DNA from 2 places in the Bradyrhizobium sp. ERR14 genome. Region 2 is predicted to be linked to the other one. Evidence: predicted binding sites of a transcription regulator. Region 2 holds the regulator's gene; the other holds the start of a gene.

Region 1 (10,767 bases), on a different contig from region 2:
ATCACCGGTCTGACCAAGGCCAGCAACCTCGACGGCCGCATGTACGACATCGCGGTCGGCCAGGTCGACATCGGCAATGCCGCGACCCCGATGACCGATCGCATGGTCAACGGCCCCGGCGTGCTGCAGCCGGACGGCACCACCAAGCACGAGCCGCGCATGGATGCGAAAGCGGTCGGCGATGCCGTGGCCTACATGGCCGGCCTGCCGCTCGATGCCAACGTGCTGACCATGACGGTCATGGCAACCAAGATGCCGTTCGTCGGACGGGGCTGAAGCTAAAATTGCGAAAACAACCCCATGCACAGTAGGCGTCAAGAGGCGCCTGCTGCTGCTTGGCTACGGGGGTGACGCGAGTTAAGTCCACGAGCTATCTCAACAATCGTCATTGCGAGCGCAGCGAAGCAATCCAGAATGCCTCCGAGGCAAGATTCTGGATTGCTTCGTCGCTTCGCTCCTCGCAATGACGTGGAGAGAGCGGAGGCCTACTCCAAGCTCTCCACCTGCCGCAGGCTGGGAAACAGCTTCATCCAGAGCAGCGCCACCGCAACCGTGGCAACGCCGCCGAGCACGGCGGCCGGCATGGCGCCGAGCAGCGCGGCGGCCACACCGCTTTCGAACTGGCCGAGCTGGTTCGAGGCGTTGATGAACAGGAAGTTCACCGCGCCGACCCGGCCGCGCATCTCGTCGGGGGTGGAGAGCTGCACCAGCGAGAAGCGGATCACGACGCTGATCGTGTCGGCGGCACCGAGCACGGCGAGCGCGAGCACCGACAGCCACATCCAGGACGACAGCGCGAACACGATGGTGGCGAGGCCGAACACGATCACGGCCTGGAACATGCGCAGGCCCACGTGCCTGGAGATGGCGTGGCGCGCCAGCACCATGGTCATCAGGAGCGCGCCGACCGCCGGCGCGGCACGCAGCACGCCGAGCCCGACCGGCCCGGTCTGGAGGATGTCACGGGCATAGATCGGCAACAGCGCGGTGACGCCGCCGAACAGCACCGCGAACAGGTCGAGCGAAATGGTGCCGAGGATGGCCGGATTGCTGCGAATGAAGCGAACGCCGGCGAAGATGTTGTCCGAGTCCATCCCCTCCTTCGCGATCGCCTGCGGACGCGGCCGGATGAAGCCGGTCAGGATCATGCCGAAGATCCAGAACAGCACCATCACGGCGTAGGCGAGATGCGGGGAAACCGCATAGGCGAAGCCGCCGAGCGCCGGCCCGGTGATGGTCGCGACCTGCGCCGCGCCGCTGGAGACGGCGGTGGCACGCTGAAGCGAGCCCTGCGGCGCGATCAGCGGCAGCAGCGCCGCCGTGGTCGGGCTCTCGAACGCGCCGGCAATGCCGAGCACGAAGGTCGCGATGAAGATCTGGACTTCGCCGACCGCGCCGAGATAGGTGATGATTGCGAGATAGAGCGCGGTCGCCGCTTCAACGAGTTGGCAGAGCTGGACCACGCGCTTGCGCTCATAGCGGTCGGCGGCGTGGCCAGCGACGAACACCAGGAGCGCGGTAGGCAGGAACTGCACGAGGCCGACCATGCCGAGGTCGAAGGCCGAGCCGGTGAGATCGTAGATCTGCCAGCCGATCGCGACCGCCGCGATCTGGCTGGAAAAGCGCGACAGGCTGCGCGAGAGCAGGAAGAACAGGAACGCGCGATGGGCGAGAAGCGCGCGGGCGCTGACCGGCGGGTGTCCGGATATTGGTTGCTCTGGCATCGCCTTTTGGGTCACCCTCGGACCGCTCGCCCCCTCACTGTCGAAGGCCCCCGCGTGGCCGAGGTGGCCCCGCTTGTCAACAGTGGGGCGCTTCTGGCGGCCCCCGGCATTGCCTTTGCAACGCAGGCGCGGCCATAATCATTGAGGGTTTGGGGACATCATGCTGCGCTTGCAATCGGCACTCGGCATTTTCGCATTGCTGTTGATCGCCTTCGCGTTGGCGGAGAATCGGCGCGCGGTGTCGCTGCGGCAGGTGGCGATCGGCCTCGTCGCCACCTTCGTCACGGCGATCGTGCTCCTGAAGCTGCCGGTCGTCGCGCACGCCTTCGGCGCCATTAATGACGCGGTCGGTGCGATCTCGGCTGCCTCGCGCGCCGGCTCCGCCTTCGTGTTCGGCTATGTCGGCGGCGGCGCCCTGCCCTTCGACGTCAAGGTGCCTGGCGCCGATTTCATCCTGGCGTTCCAGGCGCTGCCGATCGTGCTGGTGATGAGCGTGCTGACGACGCTGCTATTCTACTGGCGCGTGCTGCCGCCGATCGTGCGCGGCATGGCCTGGCTGCTGGAGCGGACGCTCGGTGTCGGCGGCGCGGTGGGCCTCTCGACCGCCGCAAACATCTTTCTCGGCATGGTCGAGGCGCCGCTGTTCGTGCGGCCCTATCTGAAGCAGATGACCCGCAGCGAATTATTCCTGGTGATGACCGGCGGCATGGCGGGAATCGCCGGCACGGTGCTGGTGCTCTATGCGACGCTCCTTGCTCCTCTCATTCCCGACGCGGCCGCGCACTTCGTCATCTCCTCCGTGCTGGGCGCGCCGGCCGCGATCCTCGTCAGCCTGATCATGGTGCCTGAAACCTCCGACACGCGTACCGGCGGCACGCTCGAAGATCCGGAGATGGAGGTCTCCAGCACGATGGACGCGATCGTGAAAGGCACCACCGCGGGGATCGAGCTGCTGATCAACATCGTCGCCATGCTGCTGGTGCTGGTGGCGTTGGTCTATCTCGTCAACGCTATGCTCGGCCTGCTGCCGAACGTTGGCGGCGCCGCGATCTCGTTACAGCGCCTGCTGGGGCTGGTTATGGCGCCGGTGTGCTGGCTGATGGGATTGCCATGGGATCAGGCGGTGACGGCCGGTAGCCTGATGGGCACCAAGACCGTGCTCAACGAATTGATCGCCTATGTCGACTTCTCGAAGCTGCCGGGCGATGCGCTCGACCCGCGCTCGCGCCTGATCATGCTGTACGCAATGTGCGGCTTCGCCAATTTCGCCAGCCTCGGCATCATGATCGGCGGCCTCGGCGTGATGGCGCCGGAGCGGCGCGAGGAGATCAACGCGCTGGGATTGAAGTCGATCGTGTCGGGGACACTGACGACCTGCTTGATGGGGGCGGTGGTGGGAGTGTTGGCTTGATGCCGTAGCCCGGATGAGCGCAGCGAGTATCCGGATCAGCTTCGCCGCGGAGAGACTTTCCCGGATGCCGCTGCGCTCCATCCGGGGCTACGAACCGGTCATTCCGGTCAACTGCACAATTTCGACTTCTGCAAGATGCGGCGCACCTCGGCCAGCTTGGCACGGCACGGTTCGGCCGCCGTGGCTTTCGCCTCGCTTTCCCGTCCCTGCGCCCACAACAACACCGCCATCAGGCCCTGTGCGCCGGAGCGCACCGGCCCACCCGCCACATCCGAAGCTGCGAGCGACATGGCGGTTCGCGCCTCCGTCTCCGCCGACCTCAGGTTGGCTTGTTCCAGGAAGAAGACCGCGCGGAACACGTGAGCCCGCGCGTCTTTCGGATAGCGAGTGACGAGATCGAACGACCGGCTGACCATCTCGTCAGACTTCGTCGGCACTTCCGATGCGCGGATATAGTGCACGGCATCGGCCATGTAGGACGAATAATGCACCGCGGCGAAGCCGGCGCAGATCAGAGATCCGAGGGATGCTGCAAGCAACGTCATGCCGGCGCTCCGCGGCAGGCTGTCATAGGACCAGAAGGCGAGCCACGGCGTGATCGCAAGCGCGGCGCCGGCCACCGCACCGCCTGCATGGGCATAATAGTTGACATTGCCCGAGGCGCCGAAGGCCAGCGGCAGCAATGCGGGCACGCCGAAGAAGAGCGACGTCTTCAATCGCGATATGGTTTGATCGGCGTCCGCTTCGGGATCGAAGCTCGCGACGAACAGTGCGGCGATGAGCCCGGTAATGGCGCCGGACGCGCCGACGCCCACCGTGCCGGGGCCATTGCCCAGCAGAGAGCCGACCTCACCCGCCACTGCACTGGCGACGAAGATCAGCGCAAACCAGCCACGGCCGATCAGAGACTCCAGCCTGACGCCGACGATGAACAACCCGATGCAGTTGCTGATGAGGTGCCACCCGCTGCCATGCAGCAGCGGCGCAAGGCCAATCCTCCACCACTCTCCTCGTCCGACAACGAGATCGTAACCGGAGGCGCCCTGAGCGATCAGCGAGCGGACATCGAGGTCACCGTCCCGCGCAACGTCGATGGCCAGACTGCGTTGCAGAGCGAAGATCAGAAGCAGACCAAAAATCAGGCCAATGGTGAGGAAAGGGATATCGGCCAAAAGCTTGTTGTCGCCAAAAAGCGTCCCCTCACTAGGCAAGGCCTGAGCGGGGTCGCGCACGATCTCCCGAACGATCGGCGCAGCGACGGGTTGAAATGACGCTCTTGAGGGCGGCGCTGCGACGCCACGTCGGCCAAAAGTGTTGGTCGCCATGAAAGCACTCCCGCGTTTTCACAGCTTTGAGTTGACGGGAGAGGTATTTTCGACTGGTTAGCGCCCGCCCTGCGGAACAGCTGAAACCATCCGGCTGGTAAGTGCCCGGTTTCGCAGATCAGGTGCTTTTTAGCGATCGTGACGGGAACGCTGACGAACGTGTTTGATGGGCGGTGGTGGGGCTGGAGGCAGCGAGGGTCCTGTAGCCCGGATGGAGCGCAGCGCAATCCGGGAAGGTCTGCGTCGTCGCAGGCAGCGGCCCCGGATTGCGCTTCGCTCCATCCGGGCTACGAACCTTCATCGCAATGACAAAGGAGACAGATCGGCCTACGCCTTCAACTCCACCGTCTTGAACTCAGCCGGCAGGATCACCTCCAGCAATTCGACGTCATCCGAATAATCCAGGATCATGTGCTTGATCTTCGGGGGCTGGGTCCACGCGCTGCCTTCCTTCATCAAGGTCTCGCCCTGCCCGTCCATATAGGTCTTCACCCAGCCCTTGAGCACGTAGACCATCTGGAAGTCGACGTCGTGAAAATGCAGCTTCGACACCTCGGCCGGATCGCAAGGACCTTGCAGCCGGATCACGTGCGCTTGCGCGAGGCCGTGGCTTGCGTCGGCGATGCCGAGGTCGCGGTATTTCGCGTAAGCGCGCAGGCCATCGGCCTTGAAGTCTTCCTCGCGGTGATGGCTGATCGCGATGCGCTGCCTGGGCCGCGCCGGCTTCTTCGGCGCGGCGGTGCGGGCCTTCGCCTTCACCGCCTTGCGTGCCGAGGATCGCGCCGCCGCTTTGGCGCCGCTCCGCTTCTTCACTGCGGTCTTCGTTGCGGGTCTTGATGCCTTTTGCTTGGCCATTGTCTGCCTCCCTGATCTGAGCCGCGCCCGCCGGACGGGTACAACCCGAGCACAGATTATCCAGTCTTGGATGAGGCGGCAATTGCCGGGCGCGAGGCTGGCGGCTCGATGACCCGATCGGTCGTAGCTTGTCCCAAGCTGTCGTGGCGAACGGCCGTCGTCTCGTATTCGTTCTCTCGCTGAATTAATCTCGAAGAGAGATTCTGGGGGATTGAAGCCATGGGCAACAGCGTAGGTCAGCGTGCATTTCAAAATGCCCGGCTTCAGAAACGGCAAAAAGCCGAAGTGCTGCCGTTGCTCGGGCATGCGCTCCAGCTCCACAAGATGGGGCTTCTCGCCGAGGCCCAGGCTGCCTATCGGCAACTCCTGCAGCTCGCGCCCAACCAATTCATGGCGCTGCACATGCTCGGCGCTTTGGAGTCTGATGCCAAAAACTTTCAGCAAGCCGAAATCCTGCTGAGCCGAGCGGTCGCCGTGGATCCGCAATCTGCCGATGCTCATATGAGGCTGGGCGTCGCGCTCAACGGGCTGCGGCGTCACGACGAGGCCTGCGCGAGCTATCGAAAGTCCCTCGCCTTGCGGCCCAACCACGCCGCAACCCTCTCCAATCTCGGTAACGCGAGCGTGGCCCTCGATCTTCACGAGGAGGCGCTCCATAGCTACGACAAAGCGATCGCACTCAACGCGAGCCTTGCCGAAGCCCACAACGGCCGGGGTTGGGCGCTGTGCCGTCAGCGCAATTACGACGAGGCCGTCGCAAGCTTGAACCGCGCGCTGTCGATCAAGCCTGACTATGCCGCGGCGCTTGCAAACCGTGCCACGGCTTTACGGGAACTTCAGCGATTTGACGAAGCGCTGGCAGACGGCAATCAGGCGATTGCGCTGGCACCCGACGACGCGAATGGGTGGCTCGCGCGGGCCAGTGTCCTGCTCCAGATCCAGCAAATTGCCCACGCATCCCACGACTGCCAGCAGGCGCTCGCGATCGATCCAGATTCCATTCAAGCTCACCTGGTGCTGGGTCTTTGCCTCGCCGGACTTGGCCGGGTCAATGAGGCCCTCGCCAGTTTCGACAGAGCCCTCGACATCCAGCCTGACCTGCAGAGCGCGATCTCCAACAAGATATTCACGCTCGATTTTGCGGGGGACGCCACCGTTGAACGGCATCAGCAGGCTCGTCAGGTGTGGTGGGAGCGTGTTGGCGCGAAAATCGCTTCAGGCGCGGCGAGACCGCATGACAACAGCCGCGATCCGGATCGCCGTCTGGTGCTCGGTTATGTCTCGTCGGATTTCAACGCGCATTCGGCCGCGTTGATTTTCAAGCCGGTGCTCCAACACCATGACCGGGCACAGTTCGAGGTCGTGTGCTACGCTTGTTCGTCGAAAGTGGATGCGACGACCGGCGAATTTCAGGGGATCGCCGATCGCTGGCGCGACGCCTCGCAATGGACCGAAGATCGCCTCGCCGCCGAGATCCGCGCCGACGGCATCGACATCCTGATCGATCTGTCCGGCCATACCAGAGGTAACCGCCTCGGCGTGTTCGCGCGCAAGCCGGCACCGATCCAGGTGCATGGCTGGGGCCACGGCACCGGCACCGGGCTGCCGACGATCGATTATCTGATGTCGGATCCGGTCGCGATTCCTCACGAGGTTCGGCATCTGTTTGCCGAGACCATTGTCGACCTGCCGTGCTTCGTGACGCTGGCGTCGCTGCCGACCGAGATTCCGCGGGCACCAACGCCGGTGATCTCGAACGGTTTCGTCACCTTCGGCGTCTTCAACCGCATCAGCAAGATTTCGGACGAGGCAGCGCAGGTCTGGTCCAGGATTCTCGAGCGGGTGCCGGGCTCGCGACTGCTGATCAAGGATGTTGCCTTGGACGACCAGCTGGTCCGCGAAAATTTGCTCGCCCGGTTCGAGGCTTGCGGATTGCCGGCCGAACGTGTCGATCTGCTCGGCGCCACCTTGCGAAGTGAACATCTGGCATCGTTCAATCGCGTCGATATCTGCCTCGACCCGTTCCCGCAGAATGGCGGCGTCAGCACATGGGAAGCCTTGCAGATGGGCGTGCCGGTGGTGGCGAAGCTCGGCAACAGCCTGCCCAGCCGTGCTGCCGGCTCCATCCTCACGGCACTCGGTTTGCCGGACTGGGTCACCGACAGCCATGAGGCGTATATCGAAATCGCAACGCGCCGAGGCTCTGAGATCAGCGAGCTCGACAGGTTGCGCCGCGAGCTGCCCGACAAGATCCGGGCCGCAGCCGCCAGCAACCCCGTCTCATACGGGCGAGCGGTCGACGAGGCCTATCGCGCGATGTGGAGACGCTATTGCGGCGACGGCGCCTGATCGCCCCTCAGGTGATCACGGGAATAGCGCGTTCGCCCGGCGCAGCTGCAACGGAGATATCGTAGGGTAGGCAAAGCGACTTGTCCGCCGTAGCTCGAAGAGCGAAGGCGGAAGCATGCCCACCTTCCGTGCGCGATCATGGAGAGATGGTGGGCACGGCGCTTAAGCGCCTTTGCCCACCCTACGGGACCGGTGTGCGCCTCAATGCAGCCGGAACACGCCATCCACGGCGCGCAGCTCGGCCGGCTTGATCAGCTTGGAGTGCGCGACGGTGACCGAATGGAGGGGACCGTCGAGCTTTTCCTGCCAGAAGGCCAGGAAATCCTTCAGCGCCGGGAATTTCGGAAACATGTCGTAGTTCTGCCAGACGTAGGTCTGGAGCAGCGAAGGATGATCCGGCATCCGGTAGAGGATCTGCGCCGTCGTCAGCCCGTAACCTAGAAGCTGTTTCCGGAAGTCCTCGGAAACGCCCCCACTCCGTACGCCCATGCCAACCTCCTTTGCAGGAGCGCATTCAAGGGGCGGCCTGGTCGGTGTGCGCCTGACGAGCCACCCGGTACTGATGCGCTCACATGAGAGAAATGTGACGCAAACTGACAACCCATCTCAAGCCCAAAAGTTTAACAAGCTGTTGAAATTCAATGCGTTAGCAGCAGAGGCGGCACCGTGCTAATACGGACCCGGCCTCGGTTAACGATGGAAGAGAGATTCTGGCAGTCCGCGCTTCCGGGTGCTGATTTTTCTGCTAGAAGCCCTTGCTCCCACAAAATTCCTGTCCTATTTCAGCTTCGCTCGTGCTAGCACTCGCGGGCATCGACTGCTAACATCCCTTGAAACATCAATCTGAGCAAATGCTTAGGAGGACTGCATGAAATTCCGTCCGCTTCACGACCGCGTCGTGGTCAAGCGCATCGACGCAGAAGAGAAGACCGCTGGCGGCATCATCATTCCCGACACGGCCAAGGAAAAGCCCTCGCAGGGCGAAGTCGTCGCCGTCGGCCCCGGTGGCCGCGACGAAGCCGGCAAGCTGATCCCGATCGACCTGAAGGTCGGCGACCGCGTGCTGTTCGGCAAGTGGTCCGGCACTGAAGTCAAGATCGACAGCCAAGACCTGCTGATCATGAAGGAAAGCGACATCATGGGCGTTCTCGACGTCCCCGCTTCCAAGAAGAAGGCGGCCTAAGAGCCTCTCTTTCCCTCCAGTCAAACATTATCCAAGGAAAATTCCAGATGGCAGCCAAAGAAGTCAAATTCTCGGTTGAAGCGCGCGACAAGATGCTGCGCGGCGTCGACGTTCTCGCCAACGCGGTGAAGGTCACGCTCGGCCCGAAGGGCCGCAACGTCGTCCTCGACAAGTCGTTCGGCGCACCCCGCATCACCAAGGACGGCGTCACCGTCGCCAAGGAGATCGAGCTCGAGGACAAGTTCGAGAACATGGGCGCGCAGATGGTGCGCGAAGTCGCCTCCAAGTCCGCTGACGCGGCCGGCGACGGCACCACCACCGCCACCGTGCTGGCCCAGGCGATCGTGAAGGAAGGCGCCAAGTCGGTCGCCGCCGGCATGAACCCGATGGACCTGAAGCGTGGTATCGACCTCGCTGTCGAAGCCGTGGTTGCGGACCTCCAGAAGAACTCCAAGAAGGTCACCTCGAACGACGAGATCGCCCAGGTCGGCACCATCTCGGCGAACGGCGACCAGGAGATCGGCAAGTTCCTCTCCGACGCCATGAAGAAGGTCGGCAACGAGGGTGTCATCACCGTCGAGGAAGCCAAGTCGCTCGAGACCGAGCTCGACGTCGTCGAGGGCATGCAGTTCGACCGCGGCTACATCTCGCCCTACTTCGTCACCAACGCCGACAAGATGCGCGTTGAGATGGACGACGCCTACATCCTCATCAACGAGAAGAAGCTCTCCTCGCTGAACGAGCTGCTGCCGCTGCTCGAGGCCGTGGTGCAGACCGGCAAGCCGCTGGTCATCGTCGCCGAGGACGTCGAAGGCGAAGCGCTCGCGACCCTGGTCGTGAACCGCCTGCGCGGCGGCCTGAAGGTCGCGGCCGTCAAGGCTCCGGGCTTCGGCGATCGCCGCAAGGCCATGCTGCAGGACATCGCGATCCTGACCGGCGGCCAGGCGATCTCGGAAGATCTCGGCATCAAGCTCGAGAACGTCACGCTCAACATGCTCGGTCGCGCCAAGAAGGTGATGATCGACAAGGAGAACACCACGATCGTCAACGGCGCCGGCAAGAAGGCCGACATCGAGGCGCGCGTGGCCCAGATCAAGGCGCAGATCGAGGAGACCACCTCGGACTACGACCGTGAGAAGCTCCAGGAGCGTCTCGCCAAGCTCGCGGGCGGCGTCGCGGTGATCCGCGTCGGCGGCGCGACCGAGGTCGAGGTGAAGGAGCGCAAGGATCGCGTTGATGACGCGATGCATGCGACCCGCGCGGCTGTGGAAGAAGGCATCGTTCCGGGCGGCGGCGTCGCTCTGCTCCGTGCCTCCGAGCAGCTCAAGGGCCTGCGCACCAAGAACGACGACCAGAAGACCGGCGTCGAGATCGTGCGCAAGGCGCTGTCCGCTCCCGCTCGCCAGATCGCGATCAACGCCGGTGAAGACGGCTCGGTGATCGTCGGCAAGATCCTGGAGAACAAGGCCTACAATTACGGCTTCGACTCCCAGACCGGCGAATATGCCGACCTCGTCAAGAAGGGCATCATCGACCCGACCAAGGTGGTCCGTACCGCGATCCAGAACGCTGCCTCGGTTGCGGCCCTGCTGATCACCACGGAAGCCATGGTCGCCGAGCTGCCCAAGAAGGGCGGCGCCGGTCCCGCGATGCCCCCGGGCGGCGGCATGGGCGGCATGGACTTCTAAGGTCCAACCACCTCAAGAACTACGAAACCCCGGCAGCGATGCCGGGGTTTTTGTTTGGGACGGACGTTCTCGCGGAACGGCGGCTCGTAGCCCGGATGGAACGAAGCGCAATCCGGGACATCTCGTGCGACGCAGGCAGCCTTCCCGGATTACGCTTGCGCTCCATCCGGGCTACGAACCTCCGTCATTCCGAGCCTCACTCCACCTTCCCCAACCGCTCCATGCGCGGCTC
Region 2 (10,767 bases):
AACTGGACGAAGGGCGCGCCCGGCGCGAGCGCCGTGAAGGCGTCGCGGATCAGCCGCAGCCGCGTCAGCATCGGTTTTGTCACGAGCGGCAGGCCGGAGACGACCGCGGAGGCCGGCGCGCTCAGGACGTTCCAGAGCGTGTCACGCAGGCGATAGGCGTCGCCCTGCACAACCTTGGCCTGCGGATAGCGGTCGCGCAGCAGCGCGCAGAAGCCGGGATTGTATTCGACGAGGACGAGACGCTTCTGGTCGACGCCGCGTTCGATCAGGGCTGAGGTGATTGCGCCGGTGCCAGGCCCGAGCTCGACCACGGGCGCGTCTGAATCGACATCGACATAATGGGCCATGGTCCGGGCCAGCAGCTTGCCCGACGGCATCACGGCGCCCATGTGCAGGGGCTTTTCGATCCATGATCTGAGGAAGCGCACCTCGTCATCAAGACGAGGCTTCTTCAACGCACGCGCGGACGATGGCAATGGCATGTCAGGACCGGACGGGACCGCGGGACCGCGTGTCAGAAAATGGTCATAAAGACGTATAGGCCGAAAGCGGTATGGTCAAGCCGGGTCAACTCGCCCGATTACCGAAGAAATCCTTGACCTTGGCGAAGAAGCCCTCGGATTCCGGTTGGGTGTTGCCGCTTGACAGCTTTTCGAACTCGGCCAGCAATTCCTGCTGCTTCTTGGTGAGGTTCTGCGGGGTCTCGACCACGACCTGAACATACATGTCGCCCATCTGGCGCGACCGCAGCACCGGCATGCCTTTTGATGCAATGCGGAACCGGCGGTTCGACTGGGTCCCGGCCGGCACCTTCACCTTGGCCTTGCTCTTCTCAATGGTCGGCACCTCGAATTCGCCGCCGAGCGCGGCCGTGACCATCGAAATCGGCACACGGCAATGCAGATCGGCGCCATCGCGCTGGAAGAACTGGTGCTGGGCCAGCGACAGGAAGATATAGAGGTCGCCGGGCGGACCACCGCGGACCCCGGCCTCGCCCTCGCCGGCGAGCCTGATCCTTGTGCCGTCCTCGACACCCGGGGGAATGTTGACCGAAAGATTCCGCTCGCGGGTAACGCGGCCCTGGCCCGAGCAGGACGGGCAGGCATCCTCGATCATCTGGCCGCGGCCCTGGCAGCCCGGACAGGTGCGCTCCAGCGTGAAGAAGCCCTGCGACTGCCGCACGCGGCCGGCGCCGCCGCAGCTCGAACAGGTCTTCGGCTTGGTTCCGGCCTTGGCGCCGATGCCCGAGCAGGCCTCGCAGGTGACCGAGACCGGAATCTCGATCTGCGCGGTCTTGCCGCCGAAGGCTTCCTCCAGCGTGATTTCCATGTTGTAGCGCAGGTCGGCGCCGCGCTCGCGGCCGCCGCGGCCGCGCTGCCCGGCCATGCCGAACAGATCTTCGAAAATGTCGGAGAAGGAAGAGGCGAAACCCGCGCCGAAGCCGGCGCCACCGCCGCCCTGCTCGAAGGCGGCATGGCCGTAGCGGTCATAGGCCGCGCGCTTGTCCTTGTCCTTCAGGACCTCGTAGGCCTCGTTGATTTCCTTGAACTTGACTTCGCTGGTGTCGTCCCCGGGATTGCGGTCCGGGTGGAACTTCATCGCCAGCTTGCGGAACGACGATTTCAAGACGGATTCGTCGGCATCGCGTTCGACTTCGAGGGTTTCGTAATAGCAGCGCTTGGTGGACGTGGACATGTGGGACTCGGTCTATCCAATCGCGATTCAAGTCGGAGCGAAACGACGTCGCCACACGACGATATAGGCAGCCTTCTGCTTGGCGGCAGAGGGCGGCGTGGCGGCGTTCAGCATAACGGCGGGGAATTGATCGATCGTAACGGGCGACCCGCCCGTCCGTCCCGACACGGCGGCCTCCCCCGCGAAGGAGGAGGCCGGTAGAGAGTGTGGGGTCCAAGCCGTCCGCATCATGACCCTCTTGGGGTTCAGGCGGACTTCTTGTTGTTCTTGTCGTCGTCGACTTCGGTGAATTCCGCGTCGACGACGTCGTCCTTGGCCGCGTCCTTCTTGGCGTCGGCCTCGGCCTGCTGCTTGTACATGGCCTCGCCGAGCTTCATCGAAGCCTGGGCCAGCGTCTGGGTCTTGGCCTTGATCGCCTCGGCATCGTCGCCCTTCAGCGCTTCCTTGAGGTCGCCGACGGCATCCTCGATGGCGCGGCGCTCGGTCTCGCCGACCTTCGAACCGTGCTCGGCCAAAGCCTTCTCGGTCGAATGCACCAGGCCATCCGCCTCGTTCTTGGCGGTGACGGCCTCGCGGCGCTTCTTGTCGGCCTCGGCATTGGCCTCGGCGTCCTTGACCATCTTCTCGATGTCGGCTTCCGACAGGCCGCCGGAGGCCTGGATGCGGATCTGCTGCTCCTTGCCGGTGGCCTTGTCCTTGGCCGAGACGTTGACGATGCCGTTGGCGTCGATGTCGAAGGTCACCTCGATCTGCGGCATGCCGCGCGGAGCCGGCGGAATGCCCATCAGGTCGAACTGGCCGAGCATCTTGTTGTCGGCCGCCATTTCACGCTCGCCCTGGAAGACGCGGATGGTGACCGCGTTCTGGTTGTCCTCGGCGGTCGAGAACACCTGGCTCTTCTTGGTCGGGATCGTGGTGTTGCGGTCGATGATGCGGGTGAACACGCCGCCCAGCGTCTCGATGCCCAGCGACAGCGGGGTGACGTCGAGCAGCAGCACGTCCTTGACGTCGCCCTGGAGCACGCCGGCCTGGATCGCAGCGCCGATCGCCACGACTTCGTCCGGATTGACGCCCTTGTGCGGCTCCTTGCCGAACAGCTGCTTCACGACTTCCTGGACCTTCGGCATGCGCGACATGCCGCCGACCAGAACCACTTCGCCGATCTCACCGGCGGTGACGCCGGCGTCCTTCAGCGCCTTGCGGCAGGGCTCGACGGTCTTCTGGACGAGGTCGTCGACCAGCGCTTCGAACTTGGCGCGGGTCAGCTTCATCGTCAGATGCTTCGGGCCGGTCTGGTCCGCGGTGATGAAGGGCAGGTTGATCTCGGTCTGCGTCGTCGAGGACAGCTCGATCTTGGCCTTTTCAGCGGCTTCCTTCAGGCGCTGCAAGGCGAGCTTGTCGTTGCGCAGGTTGATGCCCTGCTCCTTCTGGAATTCGTCGGCGAGATAGCCGACCAGGCGCATGTCGAAGTCTTCGCCGCCGAGGAAGGTGTCGCCGTTGGTCGACTTCACCTCGAACACGCCGTCGCCGATCTCGAGGATCGAAATATCGAACGTGCCGCCGCCGAGATCGTACACGGCGATCGTGCCGGTCTTGGTCTTGTCGAGGCCATAGGCGAGCGCGGCCGCGGTCGGCTCGTTGATGATGCGCAGCACTTCGAGGCCCGCGATCTTGCCGGCGTCCTTGGTCGCCTGGCGCTGGGCGTCGTTGAAGTAGGCGGGAACGGTGATGACGGCCTGATCGACTTTCTGGCCGAGATGGGCTTCCGCGGTCTCCTTCATCTTCTGCAAGATGAACGCCGAGACCTGCGAGGGCGAGTAGGTCTGGCCGTCGGCCTCGACCCAGGCGTCGCCGTTGGAAGCCTTCACGATCTTGTAGGGGACGAGCTTCTTGTCCTTCTCGACCATCGGGTCGTCGTAGCGGCGGCCGATGAGGCGCTTCACTGCGAAGAAGGTGCGCTCGGGATTGGTGACGGCCTGGCGCTTGGCCGGCTGGCCGACGAGGCGCTCACCGTCGTCCGTCACGGCGACGATCGAAGGCGTCGTGCGCATGCCTTCGGAATTCTCGATGACTTTGGCGTTCTTGCCATCCATCACGGCGACGCACGAATTCGTGGTGCCGAGGTCGATCCCAATGACCTTTCCCATGGTCCTGATATCCTTGTTTTTGCGGCAGGTTGGCTGGGCCCAGAAGGCACCCGACCGAAACCCCCTAAGATCAAACATCCGCGATATTGCGATGATTGAGGCTCATATAGGAGGGGGGGAGGGGCCCGCAAGGACCGAAGCTACGTTTCTGCCGTGAAAACATTGGGTTTTGGACGATGATATCCGGGCTCAACCGCCCTTGCGGGTGAGGAATTATTAACAGGTTCAGGCTTCAGCAAGCCCCCGCTACCGCAAGTCCGCCCGCCCTGTTGCCGCACGCCCAAACCCGGTAAAAGGCGGACCGGCCGGTCAGCCGCCACAGCTGCTTCGCGCGACAATGCGGCCCGGTGGCCGACCATCGAACGGCCTCAATGTGAACCAATCAGAGTGCCCATGAAGCTGATCCGCCCCCTCGCCGCGCTCGCCCTCCTGATCGCCTCCGCGTTTCCGGCCCTCGCCGCCGATGCCGTGTTTCCGCCCGGCTTGCGCCTCGGCATGGTGCCGCTGGTCGGTCTCAGCACGGCAAAAACCTTTCCGGGCTTCGAGAGCGAGGACGGCAGCGTCAAGGTGTTGATCACCGAGCTGCCGCCGGCGGCCTATGGCGAGGTCGTGAGCGCCTTCAATTCCAATCCGGCCGGCGCCGGCGGCGTCAAGCAGGACAAGATCGAGACGCCGGCGGGCCTCGCCTATTTCACCACCGAAAGCGGCAAGGCCGGCGATACCCCGGTAAAGCGCTATTCGATGATCGTGCCAGGCGCCGGCTTCTCCGGCTATGTCGCGGTGCAGGTCCCGGAGAATGCGACCAAGATCTACACGGATGAAGCGGTGCGGCAGATGTTCGCCAGCACCGTCACCCGCAAGCAGGTCTCGGTCGAGGAGCAGATCGCGCTGATGCCGTTCAGGATCACCGATCTCGCCGAATTCAAGGACATCCGGACCCTCGCGCCGGGCAGCAGCATCATCCTCGCCGACGGCAATGAGAGCGCAGGCTATGAGTCGAAGCCATTCATGATCCTCGGTCTGATCGGCGCCACGCCGCAGCAGGCCGACGACCGCGCCCGCTTCGCCCAGGAGGCGGCGCTGCAGATCCCCGGCGTTCGCGAATCGCGCGTCACCATGTCCGAGCCGATCCGCATCAACGGCCAGCAGGGCTTCGAGACCCGGATCGACGGCGTCAGCGGCAAGGACAAGGTCCCGGTGACCGTGGTGCAGTGGATCCGCTTCTCGAGCGGCGGCGCCTCGCTGCGCATCATCGCCAGCGCGCCGCGCGACCAGTGGTTGGCCGCCTTCACCCGCTTCCGCGCCGTGCGCGACGGGATTCAGCCGAAGGGCTAGGCTACATCTCCGAACGAAATGCGCTCCCTCCCCCGCTTGCGGGGGAGGGTTGGGGAGAGGGTGCTTCCGCATAGGGGCACTCCCGATGTGGAGAGGGCCCCCACCCGGCGCTTCGCGCCGACCTCCCCCGCAAGCGGGAGAGGTTGCACCGAGCACGCGGCAACAGCCCACCCCCTCGCCAGTACCGGCCGCATTTTCGGGCTTCTGTTCGTATACGAACGGAACTAGGCTTCCCCCCGTTGGATCATCCTGGAGGGAGGCGAACGATGCTGGATCGGCGACAAGTCTTGGCAATGCTTGGAACGACGGCGCTGGTGACTCTCGCGCCCAACGCGCTCTTTGCAGCGGCATCGATCAAGCCGGACGATGCCTCCGCGCTGCTGGTGATCGACGTGCAGAACTGCTTCCTGCCGGGCGGCAGCCTCGCCGTGAAGGAAGGCGAGCAGGTGGTGCCCGTCATCAACAAGATCTCGAAGGCGTTTGCCAACGTGGTGATGACGCAGGACTGGCACACGCCGGGCCACATCTCGTTTGCGTCGGTGCATTCCGGCAAGAAGCCGTTCGAGACCGTCGACCTTCCCTATGGCAAGCAGGTGCTGTGGCCCGACCATTGCGTGCAGGGCACCGACGGCGCTTCGCTCTCGAAGGACCTTGCAATCCCGCACGCCGAGCTGATCATCCGCAAGGGCTTTCACAAGGACGTCGACAGCTATTCGGCCTTCCTCGAAGCCGACGGCAAGACCTCGACCGGACTTGCCGGCTATCTCAAGGGGCGCAAGATCAAGCGCGTCTTCGTCGCAGGGCTCGCGACGGATTTCTGCGTTGCCTGGACCGCGCTCGACGCGCGCAAGGCTGGCTTCGAGGTCTATGTGGTGGAAGACGCCTGCCGCGGCATCGACAATCAGGGCTCGCTGGCAAAAGCCTGGGCCGATATGGCCAAGGCCGGCGTGAAGCGGATTCAGTCAGCGGATATCGCGGTGAGCGCGTAGGACTCGCGCGACACTGTCAGACCCTCATCCTGAGGAGCGCGCTTCTTCGCGCGCGTCTCGAAGGATGAAGGCCCCGCCGTTACATCTTGGCCTTCATGGTTCGAGACGCCGCGCAAACGCGCGGCTCCTCACCATGAGGGTCTGAAACTCAATTCGCCGCGCCGCTCGACTCGTTGTTGTTCGCCGCGGCCGCCGCCTTCGCGCCGCCCTTGGCGACACCGACCAGAGCCGGGCGCAGCACGCGCTCGCCGATGGTGTAGCCGGCCTGCATGATCTGCACCACGGTGCCTGACGGCACCGACGGATCAGGCACTTCGTACATCGCCTGGTGGAAGTTCGGGTCGAACTTCTGGCCCTGCGGATCGAGCTTCTTGACGCCGTGCTTTTCCAGCGCGTTGAGCAGCGAACGCTCGGTGAGCTCGACGCCCTCGATCAGCGCGATCAGGCCGGGATCGGCTGCGGCACGGGCCTCGGCCGGAACGGCATCGAGCGCGCGCTGGAGATTGTCGGCGATGTCGAGCACGTCGCGGGCAAAGCCGGTGATGCCGTAGAGCCGGGCGTCGGCGACCTCCTTGGTGGTCCGCTTGCGCAGATTCTCCATCTCGGCCAGCGTCCGCAACATGCGGTCGCGCGCCTCGGCGGCTTCCTTCTGCAACAGCTCGACCGAGCCGGGCTCGGGATCGTCGGGCATGATGTAGGGTTTTGACACCACGGGCTCGCCGGTCGCTGCAGTCGTGTCTTCGGGTTGCCGGTCTTGCTCGGTCATCGGCTCTAATCTCGAACTCGTTTCCAGGGATTGTTGGCCCGGATATCGTGCCTAAAGCGCCGAAAATCAAGCGCCCGTGATCGGCGGAAACGCCGGTCAGCCTCCCAAAAGGCGGCTGACGATGCGGGCGGCGTAGTCCACGGTCGGGATCACACGGGCATAATTCAGCCGTGTCGGCCCGATCACGCCCAGAACGCCGACGATATGGCCGGCGGCATCCCGATACGGCGAGATGATGGTGGAGGACCCCGAGAGCGAAAACAGCTTGTTCTCGCTGCCGATGAAGATGCGCACGCCCTCGGCGGTCTCGGCGCGCCCCAGCAGGTCGATCACGCCGCGCTTAGTCTCGAGATCGTCGAACAGCAGGCGCACCCGTTCCAGATCCTCCAGCGCGTGCAGGTCTTCGAGCAGATTGGCGTGGCCGCGGACGATGAGCTGGCGATCCTCGTTCTCGCCGCCGGACCAGCTGGCGATGCCGGCGGAAATCACCTTCTGTGCAAGCTGATCGAGCTCGGCGCGGGCCTGTCCAAGTGCCGTCTCGAGCTCGAGCCGCGCCTCGGCCAGAGTGCGGCCACGGATGCGCGCATTGAGGAAATTGCCGGCTTCGGTGATTGCCGAGGAGGGAACTCCGGGGGGGAGCGACAGCACGCGGTTTTCAACCTGGCCGTCCTCACCGACCAGGATCACCAGCGCCCTCTCGGGTTCCAGCCGGACGAATTCGATGTGCTTCAGCCGCGCATTGGATTTCGGCGTCAGCACCACCGCGGCGGCCCGCGTGAGGCCGGACAGCCGCGTCAGCGCCTGGTCCAGCGCTGCCTCGACCGATTGGGCCTGGCCGACGGAGGTGAGTTGGCTCTGGATCGATTGACGCTCGGCCTCGTTGAGGTCGCCGACCTGCATCAGGGCATCGACAAAGAAACGCAGCCCGAGTTCCGTCGGCAGCCGGCCGGCGGAGGTGTGCGGGGCGTAGATCAGACCGAGCTGTTCCAGATCGGCCATGACGTTGCGGACCGAGGCCGGCGATAGCGGCATGGCGATGAGGCGCGAGATATTGCGCGAGCCCACCGGCTCACCGGTCGCGAGATAACTTTCGACAATTTGACGAAAGATGTCGCGAGAACGCTCGTTGAGCTGGGCGAGGCCTGCGCGCGGCGCGATCAGATGGATCGGATCGTGATGGGCCACAGACGGTAACTCCTCTCAGATGCTCATAATTTGTCCATCCAGGAGGGTTCTGACAAGCGTCGCGTTTGCAGGGTGGAAAACCGGGGGTGAAAAAGCCTTGTCCTTTCCCCTTGCCGCATACCCTCACCCCACCTACAAGCACCGCGAACAGCCCTATACCGACGAGTTTTGGAGGATTTCCCATGCGGCCAAGCCGCCGTGCGCCCGACGAATTGCGCCCCGTGACGCTGGAGCGCGGCGTGGTCAAATATGCGGAAGGCTCCTGCCTGGTGAAGTTCGGCGACACCCATGTGCTGGTCACCGCCACGCTGGAAGATCGCCTGCCGCCGTGGCTGAAGGGCCAGGGCCGCGGCTGGGTCACCGCTGAATACGGCATGCTGCCGCGCGCGACCTCCGAGCGCACCCGCCGCGAGGCTTCCGCCGGCAAGCAGAGCGGCCGCACCGTCGAGATCCAGCGCCTGATCGGCCGCTCGCTTCGCACCATTGTCGATCTCGAAGCGCTCGGCGAGCGCCAGATCACGGTCGATTGCGACGTGCTCCAGGCCGACGGCGGCACGCGCACGGCCTCGATCACCGGTGCCTGGGTCGCGCTCGCCGATTGCATCAACTGGATGAAGGCGCGCAACATGATCAAGGCCAACGTGATGCGCGACAACGTCGCCGCGATCTCCTGCGGCATCTACAACGGCACGCCGGTGCTCGATCTCGACTATGCCGAGGATTCGGAAGCCCAGACCGACGCCAATTTCGTCATGACCGGCGATGGCCGCATCATCGAGGTGCAGGGCACCGCGGAACGCGAGCCTTTTACGCAGGACGAGTTCCTGAAGCTGATCGCCCTGGCGCAAAAAGGCATCGCGCGTCTCGTGGACTTGCAGAAACTGGCTGTGGCGTAGTCAATAGGCCCATGTACCGCCGAATCACCGGAAAGCTCGTCATCGCCACCCATAATCCCGGCAAGCTGGCCGAGATGAAGGAGCTGCTCGCGCCGTACGGCATCGAGGCGGTGTCGGCCGGTGAGCTCGGCCTCGCCGAACCGGACGAGACCGGCAACGATTTCCGCAGCAATGCCGCGATCAAGGCGATCGCGGCGGCGCAGGCGACCAGGCTTCCCGCCTTCGCCGACGATTCCGGCATCGTGGTCGACGCACTGGATGGTGCGCCCGGTATCTACAGCGCGCGCTGGGCCGGCCCAGGCAAAGACTTCAACGCGGCGATGGCACAGATCGAACGCCTGCTGCAGGAGCGTGGCGCGACGACCCCGGAGAAGCGCAAGGCGCATTTCGTCTCCGCGCTCTGCGTCGCCTGGCCCGACGATCATCTCGATGAGGTCGAGGCGCGCGTCGACGGCACGCTGGTCTGGCCGCCGCGCGGCACCGCCGGTTTTGGTTACGATCCGATGTTCCTGCCTGACGGATATGATCGCACCTTCGGCGAGATGGAGAGCATCGAGAAGCACGGCCTGCCGCCGCTTGGCCTCGGCCTGTCGCATCGCGCCCGCGCCTTCGTGAAACTGGCGGAGATCTGCCTTGAGCCGCGATAGAGCGTTTTCGAGCGAAGTGGATACCGGTTCGCGCCAGGAAAACGCGTCAAAACAAGAATCCGCAGCCTTCGGCGTCTACGTGCACTGGCCGTTCTGCCTGTCGAAATGCCCCTATTGCGACTTCAACAGCCATGTCCGTCACGCCGCGATCGACGAGGCGCGCTTCGCATCCGCCTTCGCGCGCGAGATCGCGGCCACCGCCGAGCGCTCGCCCGGCCGTGAAGTCACCTCGATCTTTCTCGGCGGCGGCACGCCCTCGCTGATGCAGCCCGCAACCGTCGGCGCGGTGCTCGACGCGATCGGCAAGCACTGGACCGTCGCCGGCGATGTCGAGGTGACGCTGGAGGCGAATCCGACCAGCGTCGAGGCCACCCGCTTTGCCGGCTATCGCACCGCCGGCGTCAACCGCGTTTCGCTCGGCGTGCAAGCGCTCGATGATGCCTCGCTGAAAGCGCTGGGCCGCCTGCACAGCGCGCGCGAGGCGCTCGATGCGGTCGCCATCGCGCGCCGCTCGTTCGATCGCTATTCGTTCGATCTGATCTACGCCCGTCCCGACCAGACGCCGGCGATGTGGGCCGATGAACTGCGTCTCGCCATCGACGAGGCGGCCGAGCATCTGTCGCTCTATCAATTGACGATCGAGGAGGGCACGCCATTCTTCGGCCTGCACCAGGCCGGCAAATTGAAGACGCCGGACGAAGCGGTCTCGCGCGCGCTCTACGACGTCACGCAGGAGACCTGCGACAAGCTCGGCCTGCCCGCCTACGAGATCTCCAATCACGCGCGGCGCGGCGCCGAGTGCCGGCACAATCTGGTCTACTGGCGCGGTGAGGAATATGCCGGCATCGGCCCCGGCGCGCATGGCCGGCTCGACATCGACGGCGTCAGGCATGCGACCGCCACCGAGAAGCGTCCCGAGGCCTGGCTGATGCGGGTCGAGACCAACGGCCATGGTGTCGTCACCGACGATCTCCTCAACAGCGAAGAGCGCGCCGACGAATTCCTGCTGATGGGATTGCGTCTCGCCGAAGGCATCGACCCCGAGCGCTACAAAGCCCTCTCCGGTCGCCCGCTCGATCCCAAGCGCATCGCGCTGCTGCGCGAGGA

What was found. The regulator HrcA, encoded in region 2, represses chaperone genes, less so after heat shock. The targets are predictions, from matches to a motif close to GTTAGCACTCNCNNNNNGNGAGTGCTAAC.
Region 1: the regulator HrcA is predicted to act here: its motif matches at 8,461-8,489, upstream of GGD62_RS14610 (co-chaperone GroES).

Annotation. Positions count from the first base shown of each region.
Region 1 is NZ_JACIHD010000004.1:282,714-293,480, reverse strand. It holds gene GGD62_RS14645 (SDR family oxidoreductase) at 1-276, shown strand, start outside; gene GGD62_RS14640 (MFS transporter) at 486-1,724, opposite strand; gene GGD62_RS14635 (NupC/NupG family nucleoside CNT transporter) at 1,885-3,135, shown strand; gene GGD62_RS14630 (rhomboid family intramembrane serine protease) at 3,243-4,460, opposite strand; gene GGD62_RS14625 (cupin domain-containing protein) at 4,788-5,315, opposite strand; gene GGD62_RS14620 (glycosyltransferase family 41 protein) at 5,535-7,664, shown strand; gene GGD62_RS14615 (usg protein) at 7,866-8,153, opposite strand; gene GGD62_RS14610 (co-chaperone GroES) at 8,533-8,847, shown strand; gene groL (chaperonin GroEL) at 8,895-10,535, shown strand; gene lepB (signal peptidase I) at 10,732-10,767, opposite strand, start outside.
Region 2 is NZ_JACIHD010000003.1:433,261-444,027, forward strand. It holds gene GGD62_RS11825 (class I SAM-dependent methyltransferase) at 1-482, opposite strand, end outside; gene dnaJ (molecular chaperone DnaJ) at 568-1,695, opposite strand; gene dnaK (molecular chaperone DnaK) at 1,941-3,842, opposite strand; gene GGD62_RS11840 (hypothetical protein) at 4,236-5,177, shown strand; gene pncA (bifunctional nicotinamidase/pyrazinamidase) at 5,444-6,166, shown strand; gene grpE (nucleotide exchange factor GrpE) at 6,315-6,932, opposite strand; gene hrcA (heat-inducible transcriptional repressor HrcA) at 7,029-8,117, opposite strand; gene rph (ribonuclease PH) at 8,300-9,013, shown strand; gene rdgB (RdgB/HAM1 family non-canonical purine NTP pyrophosphatase) at 9,025-9,660, shown strand; gene hemW (radical SAM family heme chaperone HemW) at 9,677-10,767, shown strand, end outside.